Linked DNA regions of Geminicoccus roseus DSM 18922. The protein of the gene in region 1 binds, or shares a complex with, the protein of each later gene. Links are inferred from orthologs where the notes say so. Each region holds a gene or a part of one and is shown in the gene's direction. Other genes may lie near its edges.

The links. Proteins that work in one complex are often made in the same cells at the same time.
Region 2: the proteins of scpA (region 1) and meaB are in contact, whole or in part, in a crystal structure (PDB 8DPB), measured with the Methylorubrum extorquens proteins. The link is inferred for Geminicoccus roseus DSM 18922 from one-to-one orthologs. Residues at the interface, in SOR27001.1 of Methylorubrum extorquens: Glu577, Glu578, Asn579, Asp580, Gly581, Arg582, Arg583, Arg585, His596, Ala604, Ser605, Ala608, Asp609, Gly611, Phe612, Asp613, Val614, Asp615, Ile616, Gly617, Pro618, Leu619, Glu625, Arg628, Gln629, Val631, Glu632, Asn633, Asp634, Glu661; in SOR26638.1 of Methylorubrum extorquens: Arg20, Ala21, Ala24, Arg25, Thr28, Ser32, Arg33, Arg34, His37, Thr98, Gly99, Gly100, Ser101, Ile102, Leu103, Lys106, Thr107, Ala110, Ala113, Ile114, Asp115, Arg116, Ala118, Phe119, Ile120, Arg121, Pro122, Pro124.

Annotation. Positions count from the first base shown.
Region 1 is NZ_KE386572.1:2,668,444-2,675,367, forward strand. Bases 2,642-5,640 are described here. They hold scpA (methylmalonyl-CoA mutase), read left to right. Parts: upstream 2,642-3,062; coding sequence 3,063-5,219; downstream 5,220-5,640. Other genes in these bases: GEMRO_RS29550 (methylmalonyl-CoA mutase family protein), read left to right, coding at 2,642-3,066; GEMRO_RS0113545 (DUF2239 family protein), read right to left, coding at 5,201-5,640. Also shown: GEMRO_RS32690 (glycosyltransferase family 2 protein), read right to left, coding at 1-374; GEMRO_RS0113525 (hypothetical protein), read right to left, coding at 385-636; GEMRO_RS0113530 (VOC family protein), read right to left, coding at 769-1,188; more of GEMRO_RS29550, read left to right, coding at 1,354-2,641; more of GEMRO_RS0113545, read right to left, coding at 5,641-5,803; GEMRO_RS0113550 (acetamidase/formamidase family protein), read right to left, coding at 5,896-6,924. UniProt on the Escherichia coli protein: Catalyzes the interconversion of succinyl-CoA and methylmalonyl-CoA. Could be part of a pathway that converts succinate to propionate.
Region 2 is NZ_KE386572.1:3,692,787-3,699,648, forward strand. Bases 1,855-4,791 are described here. They hold meaB (methylmalonyl Co-A mutase-associated GTPase MeaB), read left to right. Parts: upstream 1,855-2,795; coding sequence 2,796-3,788; downstream 3,789-4,791. Other genes in these bases: GEMRO_RS0118400 (hypothetical protein), read left to right, coding at 1,855-2,713; GEMRO_RS0118410 (hypothetical protein), read right to left, coding at 3,805-4,440; GEMRO_RS0118415 (GatB/YqeY domain-containing protein), read left to right, coding at 4,588-4,791. In the rest of the region: GEMRO_RS0118385 (c-type cytochrome), read right to left, coding at 1-190; GEMRO_RS0118390 (HAD family hydrolase), read left to right, coding at 303-1,085; more of GEMRO_RS0118400, read left to right, coding at 1,334-1,854; more of GEMRO_RS0118415, read left to right, coding at 4,792-5,010; GEMRO_RS0118420 (hypothetical protein), read right to left, coding at 5,040-6,476; GEMRO_RS0118425 (isochorismatase family protein), read right to left, coding at 6,578-6,862. UniProt on the Escherichia coli protein: Binds and hydrolyzes GTP. Likely functions as a G-protein chaperone that assists AdoCbl cofactor delivery to the methylmalonyl-CoA mutase (MCM) ScpA and reactivation of the enzyme during catalysis.

The DNA of each region.
Region 1 (6,924 bases):
GGGCGGCCCGCCAAATCCTCGCAGACAAGATCGCCGAACACCCCGTCCGCCCCCGTCCGCTCCAGCGTGGCGGCTGCCCGGGCGACCTGGCCTGGCCCCAGCCGGTCGTCGGCGTTCACGAACATGACGTAGGCGCCGCTCGCCCGGGCAATGCCCTTGTTGAAGGCATCGGCGATGCCCTGGTCCGGCTCGCTCACCACCACCGCCAGCCGCGGCCGCCAGCGCTCCAGGATCTCCAGGGTGCCGTCGCTGGAGGCCCCGTCGATCAGGATGTGCTCGATAGCGCGACCGCGCTGTCCGGCTACCGATTCAAGGCTCGCCTCCAGGGTGGAAGCCGCGTTGCGGCAGACGGTGACGATCGAGACCAGCGGCAATCCGGAACACTCACAATTCGGACGGTTTTCGGGCCAGCTTGGTGAGGACCATCCAGGGTAGCGCGATCGAGACGATCATGACGCCTGCCAGGATCAGCATCTCCTGCCGGCCCAGCGGCACTCCGTTTTGCCGGAGGTTGAGATACATCAGGTAGCAGGCGATGATACCGGAGATTCCGAACACACAGGTCAGTACGGTCCGTAATCGCCGATAGAAGAGGTAGCGCCGGTAGGCGCTGCGATAGCGGACTGCCACGAACATCCCCTCTGCATGCGTGAACAGGCCGCAAATCTACGGTTTATTGTGCAACGCAGCAAGGACGACATGGCAGATCCGGTTAGTTTCCGGTAATGTTGATGCTCCGTGATCTGAGCGACGCAGCAGCCCTGCCGCTTACCAGGTTCCGATGTTCTCCGCGGACTTCCATGGTTCCGCCGGCTCCAGGGCACCGCCCTTCTGCAGGATCTCGATCGAGATCCCGTCCGGCGACTTCACGAACGCCATGCGTCCGTCACGCGGCGGGCGGTTGATGGTCACGCCGTTGTCCTGCAGGTGCTTGCAGAAGGCGTAGATGTCGTCGACCTCGTAGGCGAGATGGCCGAAGTTCCGGCCGCCGGTATAGGTCTCCGGGTCCCAGTTGTAGGTCAGCTCGATCGGCGCGTCGGGATTGTCCGGAGCCGCCAGGAACACCAGCGTGTAGCGGCCCTTCTCGCTCTCGCTGCGCCGGGTCTCCTTGAGGCCGAGCAGGTCACGGTAGAAGTGCAGCGACTGCTCGAGATCGGTCACCCGGACCATCGTGTGCAGGTAGCGCAAGCCGGTTCCTCCGAATGCTTGGGTGGCGATGATGTAGGGCGGGGCGATCGAGCGCGCCAGGAGCATGTCGGCCGTGGTGGTCCTCGACCCTGGTCCGACGTATCGTTGCGGGCAGGGGGACGGCCCAGCCGGTTCCCCTGCCCGACGTCGCCGGAGATCATCCCCGTGGCCCCGCTGCCGAGCCTAGCTGAAGAGTTTCCTGCGCCCGACCTCGGCACGTGGCGGGCGCTGGTCGAGAAGGGCCTGAAAGGTGCCGATTTCGACCAGCGGCTGCTGGCGCGCACCGAGGATGGCATTCCGCTTCCCCCGCTGTTCACGCGCCATGACGAACTGCCGGAGCCGGGCCTGCCCGGAACGGCGCCCTGGGTGCGCGGGTCCGCCGCGGCAAGGACCGGCTGGGACATCCGTGCCCTTTGCCGCCTGCCCGACCCGCTTGCGGCCAACCGGGCGATCCTGGCGGACCTGGCCGGCGGCGCCAGCTCGATCCTGCTGGATGCGGCGGACCTCGATCCGGCCGACCTGCGGCTGGTGCTGGACGGGGTGATGCTGGACCTGGCGCCGGTCTACCTGCGCCGGAGCATCGAAGACTTGCAGCGGCGGGACCTGCTGCCTGCGGGCGTCATCGTCGTCCATGATCCGGTGGAGTGCTGGGCTGCGGGCCTGGTGGACGCTCCCGGCCGCATGCTGGACGCGATCTCGGGCGAGGGATTCGCGCGCATGCCCGACCTCCGCCTGGCGGTGGGCGGTGCGGTGTTCGACGATGCCGGCGCCAGCGATGCCGAGGAGATCGGGCTCACGGCCGCCGCGGTGATCGGGCATGCCCGTCGCCTGGACGAGATGGGAGTGGCGCCGGAGCTGGCGCTCGGCCGGATGATCCTGGGCGTCACCACCAGCGCCGATTTCTTCGCGGGCATCGCCAAGCTGCGGGCACTGCGCCGCCTGTGGGGGCGGTTGACCGAGGTGCTGGGCATCGACCTGCCCCCGGTTGTGCATGCCACCACCTCAGCGCGGATGCTGGCCCGCTACGACGCCTCGACCAACCTGCTGCGCAACACGATCGCGGCGGCAGCCGCCGGCATGGGCGGGGCGGACGCCGTGACGGTCCTGCCGCACGACCATGCCATCGGCCTGCCCAAGCCGTTCGCGGCCAGGATGGCCCGCAACATCCAGAATGTCCTCCAGGAGGAGAGCCGCCTGGGCCTGGTGGCCGATCCTGCCGGCGGGAGCTGGTATGTCGAGCAACTGACCGACGGGTTGGCCAAGGCAGCCTGGGCGATCGTGAACAAAGTCGAGGCCGCCGGCGGCCTCGACGCCGCCTGCCGGGATGGTCTGGTGGAGGCGTTGCTGGCGGAGCGGCGGGAGGCGCGTCGCCAGCGGATCGCGACCCGCGAGCGAACCATCGTCGGGATCAGCCGGTTCTCGGATGCGGCGGAGCGGACTGCCCCTTCGCGTCCTGCCGAGCCGGAGCGCCGACTGCCGCGGGTTCGCGACGCGGCGCCGTTCGAGGACCTGCGCGAGCGCGTGCTGGCGGCGGAGACACCCCCGGTCCGGATCGTGACCCTGGGCCCGGCCACGCGCCATGCCGCCCGCCTGGGCTTCGGCCTCGACCTGTTCGCGGCGGCCGGGCTGCGCACCGTCGTCACCGACGACGCCGGCTCCGGCTCGGCCCGGCTCTCGGTGCTGGCGGGTGCCGACGAGGACTATGCAGAGCAGGGCCCCGACCTGGCGCGCCGGCTGGCGGCGTCGGGCGAGGTCCACCTGCTCGGCCGCCCGAAGGCGCTGGAGGAAACGCTGCGGGCGGCCGGGGTGACGCGCTTCGTGGCCCAGGGAGAGGACATGGTCGCCTATCTCGGCGAGGTGGTGGAGCGGCTGGCATGAGCAGGATCCCGAACTTCAGCGACGTGGAATTGGGGTCGCTGGCACCGGCCACGGTTCGTCCGGGCCAGGTGCGGGCCACCCATGACACGCCCGAGACGATCCCGCTCTCGGCGGTCTACACCTCCGCCGACCGGGCCGGCCTGGAGATGCTGGACAGCCTGCCCGGCATCCCGCCGTTCCTGCGCGGCCCCTACCCGACCATGTATGTCCAGTCGCCCTGGACCATCCGGCAATATGCCGGGTTCTCGACCGCAGAGGCCAGCAACGCCTTCTATCGGCGCAATCTTGCTGCCGGGCAGAAGGGCCTGTCGATCGCCTTCGACCTCGCCACCCATCGCGGCTACGACAGCGACCATCCGCGCGTGGCCGGCGATGTCGGCATGGCCGGGGTGGCGATCGATTCGATCCTGGACATGCGCCAGCTGTTCGACGGCATCCCGCTCGACCAGATGAGCGTGTCGATGACCATGAACGGCGCGGTTCTGCCGGTGCTGGCGCTCTATGTGGTGGCAGCCGAGGAGCAGGGCGTGCCGGCGGCGAAGCTGACCGGTACGATCCAGAACGACATCCTCAAGGAGTTCATGGTCCGCAACACCTATATCTTTCCGCCCAAGAACAGCATGCGGATCATCTCGGACATCTTCGCCTACACGGCAGAGCACATGCCGAGGTTCAACTCGATCAGCATTTCCGGCTACCACATGCAGGAAGCCGGAGCGACCGCCGACCTGGAACTCGGCTACACCCTGGCGGACGGTGTCGAATATGTGCGCGCCGGCATCGCTGCCGGGCTGCCGGTGGACGCGTTCGCGCCGCGCCTGTCGTTCTTCTGGGCGATCGGCATGAACTTCTACATGGAGGTCGCCAAGCTGCGCGCCGGCCGGCTGCTCTGGGCCAGGTTGATGAAGCAGTTCCGGCCAGAGGACCAGCGCTCGCTGAGCCTGCGCACCCACTGCCAGACCAGCGGCTGGTCGCTGACTGCCCAGGACGTGTTCAACAACGTCACCCGCACCATGATCGAGGCGATGGCCGCCACCCAAGGACATACCCAGTCCCTGCACACCAACTCGCTGGACGAGGCGCTGGCGCTGCCGACGGACTTCTCGGCCCGGATCGCGCGAAACACCCAGATCCTCCTGCAGCAGGAAAGCGGCACGACCCGCCCGGCCGATCCCTGGGGCGGTTCCTACTTCATCGAGAGGCTCACCCAGGATCTGGCCGAGCGGGCCTGGGCGCATATCGAGGAGGTCGAGGCGTCGGGCGGCATGGCCCGGGCGATCGAGCGCGGCATCCCCAAGCTGCGGATCGAGGAGGCGGCCGCCCGCACCCAGGCGCGCATCGATTCCGGCCAGCAGACCGTGGTCGGGGTCAACAAGTACCTGGTGGACGAGGACGAGAAGATCGAGGTCCTCAAGGTCGACAACAGCGCGGTGCGCGCGGCGCAGCTGGAAAAGCTGGCGCGGCTGAAGGCGGAGCGGAACGGCAATGCGGTCGAGGCGGCGCTCGATTCCCTGTCGAGGATGGCGGAGAGCGGCACCGGCAACCTTCTGGCCGGCTCCATCGACGCGGCCAGGGCAGGGGCCACGGTCGGCGAGATGACGTTGGCGCTGGAGCGGGTCTGGGGCCGCCACGTAGCCGAGATCCGCTCGATCACCGGGGTGTACGGGAAGGAAACCATGTCGGTGCCCAAGGTCGCCAAGGTCCGCCAAATGGTCGAGGCGTTCGCCGAGCAGGACGGGAGGCGCCCGCGCATCCTGATCTGCAAGATGGGCCAGGACGGCCATGACCGCGGCCAGAAAGTGATCGCGTCGAGCTTTGCGGACCTGGGCTTCGACGTGGATATCGGCCCCTTGTTCCAGATGCCGTCGGAGGCTGCCCAGCAGGCGGTCGACAACGACGTCCATGTGGTGGGGGTGTCCAGCCTCGCCGCCGGCCACCTGACCCTGGTGCCAGAACTCAAGGCCGAACTGTCGGCGCGAGGCCGGGACGACATCCTGATCGTGGTGGGCGGGGTGATCCCGCCCCAGGACTACGACGCCCTCCATGCCGCCGGAGCCGCCGCGATCTTCCCGCCAGGCACGGTGATCGCCGACGCGGCGGAAAAGCTGGTGGCCCGGCTGAACGAGATGCAGGGCTACGACGTGGCGGTCTGATCAGCCCCGGCCGGATCGGCGAAGGCCGCTTCGGCTAGATGCAGGGCATGGCCGCGGATGTCCGCTGGCCAGTGGGCAATGGCGTCGGTGAACTTCGCACGGTTGCCGGCATAGAGGCCGCGGGCGGCTTCCTCGTAGCCCGGCCGGTCCCCGGCGATGGCCACCATGAAGCGGTCGGTCGCTTCCTTGGCCTGCCGGGCCCGATCCGCCGGCGCATGGCTGGCCCTGGCCTGGTCGACCAGCTTGCGCAGCGCCACCGAGGCGCCGCCCGGCTGGCTGCCGAGCCACTCCCAGTGCCGCGGCAGCAGGGTCACCTCCCGCGCGACCACGCCCAGCCTCGGCCGGCCCGGACCGCGCAGGTTGGCCTGAGCTGCCGCTGCCTCGTTTCTTGAGCGAGGCAACGGCAGCCCGCTGCGCAGGTCGATGTCGACGGTGCGCCCGGTCCGGTCGTCGAAAACCAGCACCTCGGCGGCGCCAGTGTCGTGCAATACTGCCACCGCGGCTTCCAGCACCGCCTCCGGAGATCCGGACAGGAGGCGTCGGGTGCCGGTGAAGGCGGTGTACTGCTCGGGCGAACTGCTCATGTCGGCACTCCCTCAGCCAGGTGTGCCGCTTTATACCCGGATATAATTCGGGCGCACAATATACCCGGGTATAATTCATCTTGAGTGCGTGCTCAGGCGTCGCCGCCCGAGAAGATGTCCTTGCGGATCACCGCATGGACTCCGAAATTGCCGTCCACCACCTGGGTCACCCCGAAATCAACCCCGATGGACATCAGCGAGATCGCCTCGTCCTCGGTGAGGCCCTTGGCGTTCATCAGGAACTGCCGCATCTTGCGGAACGCATCGCGCATGGCACCGTCGACGGACGACTTGGAGTAGATGGCAGACTGCGCGTCGGCTCCCAGCTCCGACAGGTAGTTGGCATAGGTGAAGCCATGGACGACCCAGTCGTCCTTGGTCTCCAGCATCGGGAAGTCGAGGCCCTCGAGCGCCGTCCCGGCCAGGTCCTTCTTCTTGTGCAGGATGAGTTGGAAGGTGCCGGTCAGCGAGCACTCGATCGCGGTGCCGCACAATTCGGAATCACCCTGCGACGCATGGGAGTCGCCGATCGACAGGAGGGCGCCCTCAACCGCGACCGGGTAGTACATCACGGCACCCTTGCCGACGCGCCAGTTGTCCATGTTGCCGCCGAAATAGCCGGGCGGGATCGAATCGACCATGTCGGCTTCGCGCGGCGCCACCGCGATCACGCCGAAATGCGGCCGGATCGGGACCCGGACGTTCTTCAGGACGCCGTAGGTGCGCTCGGTGAGGCTGTGGTCGACCGGCACGCCCGGATAGTCGATCGTGGGGTGCACGACGCCGAACGGATCGGTCTGCGGCACCCAGCGGAAGTTGTAGACGGCCTTGGCCCAGCTGCGCTCCCCCGTCGCGTCGATCTCGTAGATCGTGACCACCTCGCGCGGCTTGGGCTCGGTGAGCAGGTCGTTGTAGTGATAGCCCCACCACGCCGCGGCGTTGCTGCCGAAGGCCTTGCCGGCGAACTCGGGATTGGCGCTGGGACGCGGCTCGACGTCCAGGATGCGCACCTCCAGGACGTCCCCTGGCTCGGCGCCCCGGACATGGACGGGGCCAGTGCAGATATGGACGCCGAAGCCCTCGCCGGCGCCGCGGCCATGGATCGAGGCGTCCATCGGACC
Region 2 (6,862 bases), 1.0 Mb from region 1 along the record:
CGCGGACCTGGGCCAGTTCCTCGGGCGAGCCGGTCAAGAGCTCCTTGATGGCGCCCATCTCCTTGCCCAACGCCTTCATGGTGGCCTGCCGCTTCGCGATGATGTCATCATCCTGGGCGAGAAGCGCGGTCGTCGCGGAAAGAGCCGAGACCGCGACGATCACGACTGCAGCGATCCGATGAAGTTGCATCCTGAAGCCCCCCTGGGAGATCATGGATGTTCTCTAGAATCATTCCGCCCGGCGGAAAAGGCATCGGATGGCGGCAGACGTGAGAAATGAGCTGGACAGTCGTGGAGGTCCCGTGATCCAGTTGCGGGAAATGCAGAAGAATGCCAGGGTAGCTGGAATCCTGTTCGATAAGGACGGGACGCTGGTGGATTTCAGGCGTACCTGGATGCCCGCCTACCAGGGCCTTGTCCTCGACTTGGCGCAAGCGGCCGGGCAGGACGGTTCGATGGCAGCCGAACTCGCCGATCTGCTCCTGGCAAGGCTGGGCTATGACGGCGCCAGCGACCGCTTCACGCCGGCCAGCCCGCTGCTCTGGGCGACCAACGACCATCTGGCGAGCCTGCTCCGCCAGCAGCCGGAACTGGGCCACCTGGATGTCGGCGCGATCGCCCACGCGCATTTCGCCGACGCGGAGCGCTACCCGGCAGCACCGGTGGGCGATCTGGCCGGGCTGTTCGCCCGTTTGCGCGGCCACGGCCTGATGCTGGGGATCGCCACCATGGATGCGACCAGCTCGGCGCTGGCGCTGGCGGAGCGTTTCGCCCTGGCGCCGCATCTTTCCTACGTGGCGGGCTACGATGCCGGGCATGGCGCCAAGCCGGAGCCGACCATGGTCCAGGGCTTCTGCGCCGCCACCGGGCTGGAGCCCGGCCAGGTCGCCGTGGTCGGCGACACCCTGGCCGATCTGCAGATGGCCAGGGCCGCCAATGCCGGCCTGGCGGTGGCGGTGCTGACCGGGGCGCTGCCGGCGGAAACCCTGGCGGAGGCGGCCGATCATGTCCTGGAAAGCGTCCAGGATCTGGAAGCTTGGCTGATCGCCACAGGAAGGCTTGCCAGCCGCGCCGAGCGCCGCTAACAACCCGCCACCGAACGGGCGCCCAGGTAGCTCAGTTGGTAGAGCAGCGGACTGAAAATCCGCGTGTCGGCGGTTCAAATCCGTCCCTGGGCACCATCCTTCCCCTCCTGTCAGAACGTCTCGCCGGCCCGGCTTCCCGGCCGCCGCGCATCCGCCACGCGTTGTGTCGCAGGGGCGGGGGCGCTGACGAACCTGCCCGGTCATGGCATGATGAGCCTTGAGCGTGGTCGGCAGGACCGGAGGCCGGCATGACCTTGATGCGATGGCTCAAGCAGCTGGGCGAGCCGCCGATGACCCGGGTGGCGGCCTGGGTCGACGAGCTGACCCAGGACCCGGACGCCAGCGAGGTCGAGACCGAGCTCGATCTCGGCAGCCGGGTCCGGCGCCGCTACCACCTGCTGGCGCGCGACCGGGACCTGCCGCGCCCGGGCTGCCCGGCCTGGATCGTCGGCATCGAGAAGACCGGCAAGCAGCTGGTGGGCTGGCAGGGCGGCAAGGACGCCTGGCCGCTGGGCGGGCGCGGCATGGCCCTGCGCCTGCCCGCCGACGCCGAGCCCGACTTCGTGCGCAATGTCCGCGACCTGATGGACGACCAGGACGGGATGTTCGTCTCGCACATCGCCCATGTGGGCGGGGAGGGGCGTCCCTGGGAGCTGGTCTACGACCTGTTCGACGACATGGAGCAGGGCCGGCACGTGCCGGGCCAGGCCTGGCTGACCGGCTGGGAGGCCATGGAGACCACCCTGGTGTCCGGGGTCACCGCCACCATCCGCGCCGCCGCCGCCGCGCGCCGCCCGGTCACCCACCTGATCCTGGGCGCCATGGGCTGGGACAACGACCAGGCCGAGGCTTTGGCCAACTACCGTCTCCTGATCGCCAAGACCGCCGCGGGCGCTGATGCCGCCGGGCTGCCGTTCCGGCCGCTGTTCGTGGGGATCACCTGGCCCTCGGTGTGGCGGCCGGGCAGCGGGCTGCGCGACGAGGTCGCCAAGCTGGTGGGCTATGCCGCCAAGGCCGACGATGCCGACGAGGTCGGCCTGACCTACTTTGCCTGGCTGTCGCACCGCCTGGTGGAGGCGGCCCAGGCGCAGGCGGCGGAATCCCAGGCGCCGCTGCGGGCCCTCGCGATCGGCCACAGCTTTGGCGGGCGGATCGTCACCCGGGCCGCCTTCACCGGCGCGCTGCTGGAGCCCAAGCCCCCGGCTCCCGGCCTGGACGCGGTGGTCGGCCTGCAGCCGGCCTTCAGCGTCAACCGGTTCCTGGCCGGCCAGGGCGACGAGGGCGCGCCCTATTCCGGCTGGAAGGACGTGCTGGGCAGCGGCTGCCGGCTGGTGTTCACCACCTCCGACCACGACATGGCCAACCCGCAGGCGCGGCTTTTGAGCTTTGCCGAGCATCTGGGCGGGTTCACCGGGCGCAACGACGCGATGCGCCATGCCGGGGTGTTCGTGATCCATGCCGGCGACGCCGACGGGGTGCTGCCCGAGGCGGCGTTTGCCGGCCGGGACCGGATCATCCTGGTGGACGCCACCGCCTTCGTCGCCGAGCATTCCGACGTGTTCCACGAGCCGGTCGGCCGGCTGATGGCCGGCCTGCTGCGCGCCATCGAGGCCGACAACCAGGCCTGAGGCGGGGGCTCTGCGCGAGGCATGGCGCGGTGGCGGCGGTGCGGGCTACCGCGCCCGGCGTTTCCCGGTTACGGAAAAGCCGATGAACACCGACCTCGCCCCGCCGATCGCGGCGCTGGCCGAACGGCTGCTGGCCGGCGAGCGCGCGGCCCTGGCCCGCGCCATCACCCTGATCGAGAGCAGCCGCGCCGACCACCAGGCCGATGCCCAGGCCCTGCTGCGCCGGCTCCTGCCGCATACCGGCCAGGCCGAGCGGATCGGCATCACCGGGGTGCCGGGGGTCGGCAAGAGCAGCTTCATCGAGGCGCTCGGCACCATGCTGACCGGGCAGGGCCACCAGGTGGCGGTGCTGGCGGTGGACCCCTCCAGCTCCCGCAGCGGCGGCTCGATCCTGGGCGACAAGACCCGGATGGCCAGGCTCGCCGCCGATCCCAGGGCGTTCGTCCGCCCGTCCCCTTCCTCCGGAGCGCTGGGCGGCGTGGCGCGCGCCACCCGCGAATCCGGGCTGCTATGCGAGGCGGCCGGCTACGACATCATCCTGGTGGAAACGGTCGGGGTCGGGCAGTCGGAGACCGCGGTCGCCGACATGGTCGACCTGTTCCTGGTGCTGATGCTGCCCGGTGCCGGCGACGAGCTGCAGGGGATCAAGAAGGGCCTGGTCGAGCTGGCCGACCTGATCGCGGTCAACAAGGCCGACGGCGAGCAGATGCTCGCCGCCGAGCAGGCCCGGCGGCACTACCGCAACGCCCTGCGGATCATCGCGCCCGAGGCGGCACCCTGGCGCCCGGACGTGCTGACCGTCTCGGCGCTCACCGGCCAGGGCCTGGCCGAGCTGTGGGCGACCGTGCTGCGCTTTCGCGAGGCGATGGAGGCGGCGGGGCAGCGCCAGGCCAAGCGGCAGGCCCAGCAGGTCCGCTGGATGGACAGCCTGCTGCAGGACCGCCTGCTGGGCCGGCTGGCGCGGCACCGGGAAGCCGCGGCCGAACTCGCCGCCTGCCGCCGCGAGGTCGCCGCCGGGCAGGAGACCCCGCTGCGGGCGGTGGAGCGGGTGCTGGGCGCCTTCCAGGGCGGCTGAGGCCGGGACGTCTTGCTCAGAAGCCGAAGCCGATCCCGACACCGACCGAACTGCCGGACGTGCCGAAGCTGCCATAGCCGCCATAGCCGTAGCCGCCATAGCGGTCGTAGCTGTAGCGCTCGGCATACGGGTCGGGGAACAGGTTGTGGCCGGTGCGGCGCAGGAGCTCGCTGACGTCGCCCTCGCTGTCGCTGGCCGCCGCGGCGCGCAGATGCGCCACCGTGCTGGGGCCGTCGCAGACCAGGGCCATCAGCCGGCTGGTGTCGCCAAAGCCGGAGCCCAGCACCGCCTCCGGCCCGCAGGCCCGCCAGGGCGACAGCTGCTCGGGCGGGCCGAACAGCAGGATCACCCGCGCCGCCTCGGCCGAAGCCTCGGGCTGGGCGACGAACTGCGCGGAGGTGCCGACCACCTCGGCGCCCAGCGCCTGCGCGACCTGGGCGGGATCCAGCCCGCCGGGAACCGGGCCCTGCACCACCACCGCCATCGGCCCGGAGCTGTTCACCTCCTGGAGCAGCATGCGGGCGGAGCGGGGGTCGCCGTCGGCATAGCGGCCGATTTCCGGGCTCGAGGCGCAGGCGCCGAGCCCCAGGACCGATGCGGCCAGCGCCAGCCGGAGCGCCCGCCATCCGCCCGTCTTTCCGATCCGCGCCATCCTCGACCCCTCGTCATCGTTGCACCGGGCCTGCATCCGCAGTGTAGAGATGCATTCCGTCGATGCGACCTTACATGAGGAGCAACGCCGGAACGTCCCTCCGGCTCCGGCCGCCATGCCGGCGCATTCCGATTTCCGAGGCCATCGATGACCCTCTACGACCAGCTCAAAGCCGACCGCCTTTCCGCCATGAAGGCCCGCGACGAGGTGGCCAAGAACCTGCTGGGCACCCTGCTTGCGGCGGCCGGCAAGGACAGCAAGTCGCCGGACGACGACACGGTGGTGCGGACCATCCGGGCCTTCCTGAAGAGCGTCGAGGAAACCATCGGCCACCTGGCCGGCCGCGATATTTCGGTCCAGGAGCGCGAGAAGGCGATCCTGGAATCCTACCTGCCGACCGTGCTGGACGAGGACGCCACCCGTGCTTCGGTGGAAGCGATCGTGGCCGGGCTCCCGGACCGCTCGCCCAGGCAGATGGGCAAGGTGATGGCGGAACTGAAGGCGCGCCACGGCTCCGCCATCGACCTGAAGCTCGCCAACCCCATGGTCAAGGACGCGCTGAGCGGCTGACCGGCGGCGCGCGCGCAGGCGGGCGCCGTTCAGGCGGCCTGGCTGCGCCCGGGCCGGCAGAACCGGGCGTTGCGCGAGCGCAGCATCGGCGGGGTGGGCTCGAAGGCGGCAAGCTCGCCGCGACGGCGCGCCACCAGCTGGCGGCGGCGCTCCAGTTCGGGCGAGAAATGCGCGGAACTCCGGTGCAGGGTGAGGGCCGGGTGGAGCAGGTCGCCGGCCATGAAGCTGGAATGCGCCATCAGCCGGCCCATCGTGTCGAGCAGCGACAGGGCCAGCCAGTCGGCCTCGACCGTGCCGGGCTCGTGCACCGGCGGAACGGCCGGGCCCGGCCCGCCGCCGTCTTCGCCGCCGCCGCCGCCGCCGCCATCGAACGGCCGGGCGATCGCCAGGGCGGGCTCGTCCAGCGCCAGCCGGCCGGACTGCAGCAGGTGCAGGAGCGGCCGCAGCGCCTCCAGGGCGGTGGTGCGGGCGCCGGTGGCGGCGAGCAGGCGGACCAGGGCGATCAGCCGGGCGGGATGGTGGATCAGGTCGACGAAGTCGCGCAGCCCGCCAAGCCAGGCGGTGGCCAGGGTCTCGGCCCGGGCGATCCGCGCCGCCAGCGGCAGGCCCTCGCCCAGACAGGCGGCGATCCCGGCGCAGGCCTCCGGCCAGTTCCGGGTGAACGGGTCCGGCGGCGGGGCCCGGTCCCGGACGCGCGCCGCCGCGATTGCCGCCGGGGTCGCCAGCAGCCCGCGCGCAGCCAGTTCGGCAGCCCGCTCCGGCGGGCAGGCGATCAGGTTCAGGGTGAAGTCGTCCAGAAAGCCGGCATCGAGCGGCGCCGCCGCGTCGAACCCCGGCAGGAGATGGTAGAGCTGGAATCCCGCCGCCTGCAGGATCTCGCCGGCCACAAGCCCGGCGGCCGGGTCGCCCGGGTCCAGGCGGACCAGCAGAATCGGCGTGTTGTCCCGCCGCCCGGAACCGGCGGCACTCAGGCCAGGCACCGCCTGCGCATCGAGCCGGACCAGGTCGAACGGGCCCTCGGCCATGAGCAGGCGGCCGATCGTCCAGCCGGGCCGGCGGACTTGGCCGGACGCGGGCGCCTGTCCCGGCCCGGCTGTCTGGTCCGGGCCCGCGGCCAGGGCGATCCGCTGCGGGTCCAGCCAGGGAAGGTCGTTGATGCGCCGGGTGAGCTGCAGGCGCTCATGGAGGTCCGGGGCGGCCTCGCAGACAAGCATGCGCCCGCCGGGCCCGGCGGCGCGGGCGAGGCTCGCCGCAAGCACGCCGCAGCCAGCCGCGCTGTCCAAAACCCTCCAGCCCGGCCGGACCGCCCGGCGCAGCCAGGCAAGTTCCGGCTCGAACCAGTCCTCCTGCTCGAACAGGACCCAGGACGGCATCGCCGACAGGTCGTTGGCGGCGGCGACCCGCACGCCGTCCACCAGCTCGATCTCGACCGGCAGGTCGCGGGGGCGGCCAGGGTCGAGCCGCATGTCCCGCCGCTGCCTGGAACCGTTCATCCACGACGCCCCTTCGATCCTGCCGCCGGCCGAGCATAGCCCAGCCGGGTTAACGGGATCCTAACGGGGCCCGGTCATTCCTCGATCGCCGAGGCCAGGATCGCGCCGCGCGACGCCATCACGTAGAGGCCCAGATGATGGGTCAGCGCCTGGGGATGGGCGGCGGTGTCGGGCAGGCCCAGGCTGCGCGCGGTCTCCAGCGGCATGTCGTAGGTGGCGCAGGCCGGCTCCAGGACCACGATGTCGCGCAGGGTCGGCACGAGGCCGTGGTTGCGGGCGGAGAGCAGGGTCACCACCAGGTCCAGCACGCAGATGTCGGTGCAGATCCCGGTCACCACCACCGAGTGCAGCCGGTGCAG